One region of the Streptomyces sp. NPDC003036 genome, then DNA from elsewhere that is predicted to be linked to it. Evidence: riboswitches for the same ligand, from Rfam matches in the RefSeq annotation. Region 1 holds a riboswitch; the other holds the start of a gene.
What was found. Region 1 has a riboswitch for glycine ahead of gcvT (glycine cleavage system aminomethyltransferase GcvT). Riboswitches for the same ligand answer to the same signal wherever they lie in the genome.
Positions count from the first base shown of each region.

Region 2: it holds a riboswitch for glycine, as region 1 does, so the genes downstream of both, gcvP (aminomethyl-transferring glycine dehydrogenase) here and gcvT (glycine cleavage system aminomethyltransferase GcvT) in region 1, are expected to answer to the same signal.

Region 1 covers NZ_JBEXNO010000015.1:10,800-14,565, reverse strand. Annotated here, with positions in the region: gene glyA (serine hydroxymethyltransferase) at 1-196, opposite strand, end outside; gene gcvH (glycine cleavage system protein GcvH) at 210-587, opposite strand; gene gcvT (glycine cleavage system aminomethyltransferase GcvT) at 673-1,788, opposite strand; glycine riboswitch at 1,932-2,024, opposite strand; gene ABZX67_RS13450 (AAA family ATPase) at 2,235-2,849, shown strand; gene ABZX67_RS13445 (enhanced serine sensitivity protein SseB) at 2,912-3,646, shown strand; gene ABZX67_RS13440 (enhanced serine sensitivity protein SseB C-terminal domain-containing protein) at 3,680-3,766, shown strand, end outside.
Region 2 covers NZ_JBEXNO010000058.1:23,551-27,316, forward strand. Annotated here, with positions in the region: gene gcvP (aminomethyl-transferring glycine dehydrogenase) at 1-2,008, opposite strand, end outside; glycine riboswitch at 2,188-2,287, opposite strand; gene ABZX67_RS30675 (PRC-barrel domain-containing protein) at 2,411-2,800, shown strand; gene ABZX67_RS30680 (DNA polymerase IV) at 2,816-3,766, opposite strand, start outside.

The sequences.
Region 1 (3,766 bases):
CGTAGTAGCGGCGGCCGGGGTAGCCCTCGGCGTACTTGTTGGTGAGGACCGAGCCCTGGGCCTCCATGACCGCGACCGGAGCGAAGTTCTCCGAGGCGATCATTTCCAGGGTGGACTGCTGGCGGTGGAGCTCGGCGTCGACGGCGGCGGCGACGTCCGGGTCCAGCTCGTGGAGAGGGGTGTTGAGAAGCGACATCGGGAAGGGGTCCTTACTCGCCGGAGAACTCGGTGTACTCGTCGGCGGAGAGCAGGTCCTTCGGCTCCTCCGCGACGCGTACCTTGAAGAGCCAGCCGCCCTCGAACGGTGCGGTGTTCACCAGCGAGGGGTCGTCCACGACGTCCTGGTTCGCCTCGACGACCTCGCCGGTGACCGGGGAGTACAGGTCGCTGACGGACTTGGTCGACTCCAGCTCACCGCAGGTCTCGCCCGCGGTCACGGTGTCGCCGACCGCCGGGAGCTGGACGTACACCACGTCGCCGAGCGCGTTCGCCGCGTGCTCCGTGATGCCGACCGTCGACACGCCGTCCTCGGCGGCCGACAGCCACTCGTGCTCCTTGCTGTAGCGCAGCTGCTGGGGGTTGCTCATGACTGGAATTCTCCTGTACGCGGGGGAGTGCTGGTGAACGGGGGACTGGTCCGGAAGGCGCCCGAGATCACTTCTGGCGCTCGGGTCACTTCTGGCGCTTGTAGAAGGGGAGCGCCACGACCTCGTACGGCTCATGGGTACCGCGGATGTCGACACCGACCCCCGCCGTCCCCGGCGCGGCGTGCGCGGCGTCCACGTACGCCATGGCGATCGGCTTGCCCAGCGTCGGCGACGGCGCGCCCGAGGTGACCTCGCCGACGACCTTGCCCTCGGCGACCACCTGCATCCCGGCGCGCGGGACCCGGCGCCCCTCGGCGACCAGGCCGACGAGCTTGCGGGGCGGGGCGATCTGCGCCCGCTCGGCGGCCGCCTCCAGTGCCTCCCGGCCCACGAAGTCGCCCTCCTTCTCGAACTTGACCACCCGGCCGAGACCCGCGTCGAAGGGGGTGAGGGCCGTCGTGAGCTCGTGCCCGTACAGCGGCATGCCCGCCTCCAGGCGCAGCGTGTCGCGGCAGGACAGGCCGCAGGGGATCAGGCCGGCCGGGGCGCCGGCCTCCGTCAGCGCCTGCCACAGCTTCTCCGCGTGCTGCGGCTCCACGAACAGCTCGAAGCCGTCCTCGCCCGTGTAGCCGGTGCGGGCGATCAGCGCGGGCACTCCCGCGACGGTGCCCGGCAGGCCCGCGTAGTACTTCAGCCCGTCCAGGTCCGCGTCGGTGAGCGACTTCAGGATGCCCGGGGACTCCGGGCCCTGGATCGCGATCAGGGCGTACGCGTCCCGGTCGTCGCGTACGACGGCGTCGAAGCCGGCGGCCCGCTCGGTGAGGGCGTCCAGCACGACCTGGGCGTTCGAGGCGTTGGCGACGACCATGTACTCCTGCTCCTGGAGCCGGTACACGATCAGGTCGTCGAGGATCCCGCCGTCCTCCTGGCAGATCATGGTGTAGCGGGCGCGGCCCACGCCGACGCCGCCGATGTTGCCGACGAGCGCGTAGTCGAGGAGGGCGGCGGCCTGCGGGCCCGTCACGGTGATCTCGCCCATGTGGGACAGGTCGAAGAGACCGGCCTTCGCGCGGACGGCGTTGTGCTCGTCGCGCTCGCTGCCGTACCGCAGCGGCATGTCCCAGCCGGCGAAGTCGGTCATGGTCGCGCCGAGCGCCCGATGCACGGCATCGAGGGCGGTGAGGCGTGGGGCAGTGCTCATGGATGTGGCTCCCAGGGCATGGCTCGAAGACGGTCCTCCCCATCTGTCATCGGAACCTGAGAGGTTCACCGTGACCGTACGGGGACGGCCCTCGGCTTGCACCTTGGGTGGAGCCGCCGCGGCGGCCCGCTTTTCAGATCTGCCTCATCCGCGCGGTACGGGGCCTGAGAGATTCAAGGGAGGAACTTGCTCCTTCGGCGCCCGGGCGGGACCCGGGACTCTCCCGCGCGGATTCAAGCGGCCGGTATGCGGTTGTACGCACCTGCGTGCGGTGGCGCGCACATCATTGCACGCGTGGTCTCCTCGGCAAATCGCTTGTGCCTTATTACCCATTCTTTACACTTCTTGGGCAAGGGTCGGGGAAGGCCGAGCCCGAGCAGGGGGAGTACGCGATGACGTTGCAGCGGACAGGTCCGAGCGCGGCCACCGGTGCGGTGAGCGGTGCCATGACCGGCGCGGTCGCCGTGCCCGCGCCCAGCCGCGCGCCCGCGCCCGTGCTGCGCGACCTGCGTGACCGCGCCGGGCGCTGCCCGCGCGAGCTGGGCTTCGCCGCCGGCGACCTCGTGGTCGTCTCCGGCCTGCCCGGCAGCGGCAAGTCCACCCTGATCGCCCGCGCCGCCGACGGGCGCGGCATCGACTCCCAGGACGCCCGCGAGCGGTGGGAGCGCCGGATGCCGCCCTTCCTGCCGTACGCGGTCTACCGCCCCCTCGTCCGCATCGCCCACTACGCCGGGCTCCGGCGCGCCATGCGCTCGGGCGCGAGCGTCGTCGTCCACGACTGCGGCACCCAGGCCTGGGTCCGGCGCTGGCTGGCCCGCGAGGCCCGGCGGCGCGGGCGCGCCCTGCACCTGATACTGCTGGACGTCACCCCCCAGGCGGCCCGCGCGGGCCAGCGCGAGCGGGGGCGGGGCGTCTCCGGATACGCCTTCGCGCGGCACCGCAGGGCGGTGGGGCGGCTGGTGCGGGACGCCGAGCAGGGCGTGCTGCCGGGCGGCTGCGCGTCCGCCGTGCTGCTCGACCGGCCGGCGGCGACGGCGCTGACCCGTATCACGTTCGGCTGAACGGGGCGGTTAGGGTGCCCTGAAAGACGCGCCGCACGGGTGGGAAGGACGAGGGGACACCAGTGGACACCGCATGGCCGGTCAATGAGCTCGAAGAGGTGCTCGCCGCCTCCCTCGGCAACCCCGCGGCCGGCGCCCGGCTCGTCGAGGTCCTGGGCCGCAGCCCCCTGTGGATCCCCCTCCCCAAGGGCGGCGGCCCCGACAGTCCGGACCTCGACCTGCCCACGCTGGAGCTGGACGGCCAGGCGTACGTCCCCGTCTTCAGCTCCGAGCAGCAGTTCCTGCGGTGCGTCGGCCCCCACATGGCGTACACCGTCGCGCCCGCCGTCGAGTTCGCCCGCGGCCTGCCCCCGCAGCTCGGGATCGCCGTCAACCCCGGCGGCGCCGTGGGCGCGCCCCTGCCGCCGCCCGCCGTCGCCGAACTGTGCCGCGTCGGCCGCACCCCGCTGGACGGGCCCGCGAGCGGCGCCCGGGTGCGGCTGTTCGAGCCCGACTGGCAGGAGGACCCGGTCGACTTCCTCTCCGCCGCGGCCGCCGAGTTCGAGGCCACCGGCACCGTCCTCACCGCCCGCCGGGCCCTCGCCTCCATCGAGGGCGGCGCCCCGACGCTCTTCGTCGGCGTCCAGCTCTCCTCCTGGGAGGGCGCCGACCGTAACGTACCGATGGACGCCCTCGGCCGGGCGCTCGGCCGCGTCCAGGTGCCGTGGCCGGTCAACCTGGTCCTGCTCGACATCGCGCAGGACCCGGTGGGCGACTGGATGCTGGAGAAGGTACGGCCCTTCTACCAGCGGCCCTAAGCTAATGCGGTGGACCGAAGAGGGGGACCCAGGGTGAGCGCGCAGAGCACCGCGGCGGCCGGGCCGATCGAGCAGCTGCTGAGCAACGTCACGCCCGGACGCTACGACGCGTACGAGGCG
Region 2 (3,766 bases), on a different contig from region 1:
CGCAGATGTCGGCGACGTGCTCCTCGAAGACGCCGTGCGTCGACGGGTAGGTGATCATCAGGACGGAGAGCTCGTCGCGGTACTGCTCGATCTTGGCGCGCAGGTCCTCGACGTCGATCTCGCCGTCGTCGGCGGTCTTGACGACCACGACCTTCATCCCGGCCATCACGGCGCTGGCGGCGTTGGTGCCGTGCGCGGACGACGGGATCAGGCAGACGGTGCGCTGCGTGTCGCCGTTGGCGCGGTGGTACGCGCGCACCGCGAGCAGACCGGCGAGCTCGCCCTGCGAACCGGCGTTGGGCTGGATCGACACCTTGTCGTAGCCGGTGACCTCGGCGAGGCGCTCCTCCAGCTCACGGATGAGGGTGAGGTAGCCCTGCGCCTGGTCGGCGGGCGCGAAGGGGTGCATCTGGCCGAACTCCGGCCAGGTCACCGGCTCCATCTCGGTGGTGGCGTTCAGCTTCATCGTGCAGGAGCCGAGCGGGATCATGCCCCGGTCCAGCGCGTAGTCGCGGTCGGCGAGCTTGCGCAGGTAGCGCAGCATCGCGGTCTCCGAGCGGTGCGCGTGGAAGACCGGGTGGGTCAGGTACGCGTCCGAACGCAAGCGCGCCTCGGGCAGCGCCTCCGCGGTCTCGGCGTCCAGCGCCTCGATGTCGCCGCGCACGCCGAAGGCCTCCCACACGGCGGCGAGCTGCGCGCGGCCGGTGGTCTCGTCGCAGGCGACCGAGACGTGGTCGGCGTCGACGAGGCGCAGGTTGACGCCGTTCTCGCGGGCGGCGGCGACGGCCTCGGCGGCCTTGCCCGGCACCCGGACGGTCACGGTGTCGAAGAAGCTGCCGTGGACGACCTCGACGCCGCCGGCGCGCAGCCCCTCGGCGAGGATCGCCGCGTACCGGTGCACGCGCTGCGCGATCTGCTTCAGCCCGTCGGGGCCGTGGTACACGGCGTACATGCCGGCCATGACGGCGAGCAGCACCTGCGCGGTGCAGATGTTGCTGGTGGCCTTCTCCCGGCGGATGTGCTGCTCGCGGGTCTGCAGCGCCAGGCGGTACGCCTTGTTGCCGTCGGCGTCGACGGAGACGCCGACGAGCCGGCCCGGCAGGGAGCGGGCGAAGGTGTCGCGCACGGCCATGTAGCCGGCGTGCGGACCGCCGAAGCCCATCGGCACGCCGAACCGCTGGGTGGTGCCGACGGCGATGTCGGCGCCCAGCTCGCCGGGCGAGGTGAGCAGCGTCAGCGCGAGGAGGTCGGCGGCGACGGTGACGACGGCGCCGAGCTCGTGGGCCCGGTCGATGACCGGCTTGATGTCCCGTACGGCGCCGGACGCGCCCGGGTACTGGATCAGCACGCCGAAGACGCCGCGCTCGGCGACCTCGGCCGGGATGCCCTCGCTGAGGTCGGCGACGACGACCTCGACGCCGGTCGGCTCCGCGCGGGTCTCGATGACGGCGATGGTCTGCGGCAGGGCGTCGGCGTCGATGAGGAAGACCCCGCCCTTGACCTTGCCGACGCGGCGGGCCAGCGCCATGGCCTCGGCGGCGGCGGTGCCCTCGTCGAGCAGCGAGGCGCCGGAGGTGGGCAGGCCGGTCAGGTCGGCGACCATGGTCTGGAAGTTGAGCAGCGCCTCCAGACGGCCCTGCGAGATCTCCGGCTGGTAGGGCGTGTACGCCGTGTACCAGGCCGGGTTCTCCATGACGTTGCGCAGGATGACCGGGGGCGTGAAGGTGCCGTAGTAGCCGAGCCCGATCATCGGGGCCAGCACCTGGTTGCGGTCGGCGAGCGAGCGCAGCTCGGCGAGGACCTCGGCCTCGGTGCGCGCCGCCGGCAGCCCGAGCGCCTCGGCGGTCTTGATCACATCCGGCACGGCGGCGGCGGTCAGCTCGTCGAGCGAGCCGTAGCCGACCTGCGCGAGCATCTTGGCGCGGGCCTCGGCGTCGGGGCCGATGTGCCGCTGCTCGAAGGGGATGCCCTGCTCAAGCTCGGAGAGCGGAGTACGGTTGGCGGTCATCTACGGAGGCCTCCTGGTCGTCACGACCTGCGAGGGGCACCATGGCGCGGGTGCCCGGACGGCCTCCCCCTCTGTCATCTCAACCTGAGAGCTTCACCGGGCGCCACTGGGGGCCGCCCGGCTTTCACCGTCGGTGAGAGCGGATGCCGTCCGACGCCCGCCCTGCTTTCCAGAGTGACCTCGTCCATGCGGTACCGGGTGCCTGAGAGATTCCGGGGAGGATTTGCTCCTTCGGCGCCTCCGAAAGGATTCTCCAGAGGACTCTCCCGCATGGGGTCAACAGCCGCCTGCCAGCCTACCAGCGAGGTCCAGGCCCGATCCCTCGAGTGGCCGACGTCACGGATGTGCACTTTCGTAGTGGTGTAGTGCAGTTGCGAGCGGTTGCGACCAGTTGGAGGGACCGTGCAGACCGATATCGATCCGCGGAGCCTGATCGGCCGCAAGGCCTACGACCGCAACGGCCACAAGATCGGCACCGTCGACGAGGTGTACCTGGACGACGCGACGGGCGTGCCCGAGTGGGCCGCCGTCCGCACCGGCCTCTTCGGCCGCGACGCCTTCGTCCCCCTGGCCCCCAGCGACCTCGCCGACGACGGTCTCCACGTCCCGTACGACCGCGCCCTGATCAAGGACGCCCCCGACTTCGGCGTCGGCCGCCACCTCTCCCCCGAGCAGGAGCTCCAGCTCTACCACCACTACGGCCTCGAGCTCCCGTCCCCTCCCCCACCCGACCCGGAGCCGGACCCGGACCCCGACTCCGGCCTCGGCGACCTCGCGGGCCGCGACGGCTGACGCGCCGCCCGCCTGTCAGGGCGACGGCGCCCGCTCCACCTGCTCCCGCGCGACCAGCGGCAGCGGGTCCGACGGCTCCAGGGCCGGGTCGTCGGTCCGGAAGGTCCGCACCCGGCCCGGCGGCGAGCCGGGCTCCTCGAACCGCACGGTCACGCGCCCCACCCCGCTGCCCTGCACCCACCCCGGCCCGTACTCGTCGTGCCGGACATCCTGCCCGGCCAGCCACCTGCGCTCCCCGCCGCCGTCGGCGTCCTCCGCGGCTCCCGTCCCAGCGGCCGCGCCCGCCACACCGGCCTCGCCGACCCCGGCAGCCGGCTCCTGCGGCTCCGGGACCGTGCCCCCCTGGGGCCCGGCCGGCGCCTCCGCCATCGCCGCCTGGGCGAACAGGTCCTCCTGGGTGTAGTCCGCGAGCCCCGTCACCCCCACCCCCAGGAGCCGCACGCCACCCGTGGTGTCCACCGACTCCAGCAGCCGGGCCGCCGCCTCCCGGACCACCGCGAGGTCGTCCGTCGGCCCGCGCAGGGTCTCGGATCTGGTCAGCGTCGAGAAGTCGTACCGGCGCACCTTCAGCACCACCGTCCGCCCCGACCGCCCGGCCCCGCGCAGCCGCCGCACGCACCGGTCGGCCAGGCGCTCCACCTCCAGGCGCACCCGCACGCGGTCGTGCAGGTCCACGTCGAAGGTGTCCTCCACGGAGACGGACTTGGCGTCCCGCTCGGCGACCACGGGCCGGTCGTCGTGCCCCAGGGCCATCCGGTACAGCGACGCCCCGTGGGCCCTGCCCAGCAGCCGTACGAGCTCGTCCTCGCCCGCCTCCGCCAGATCGGCCACGGTCGTCATCCCGGCCCGGCGCAGGTGCTCGCCGGTGGCGGGGCCGACTCCCGGCAGGATCCGCACCGACATCGGCCCGAGCAGCTCGCGCTCGGTCCCCGGCTCTATGAGCACCAGTCCGTCGGGCTTCGCCTG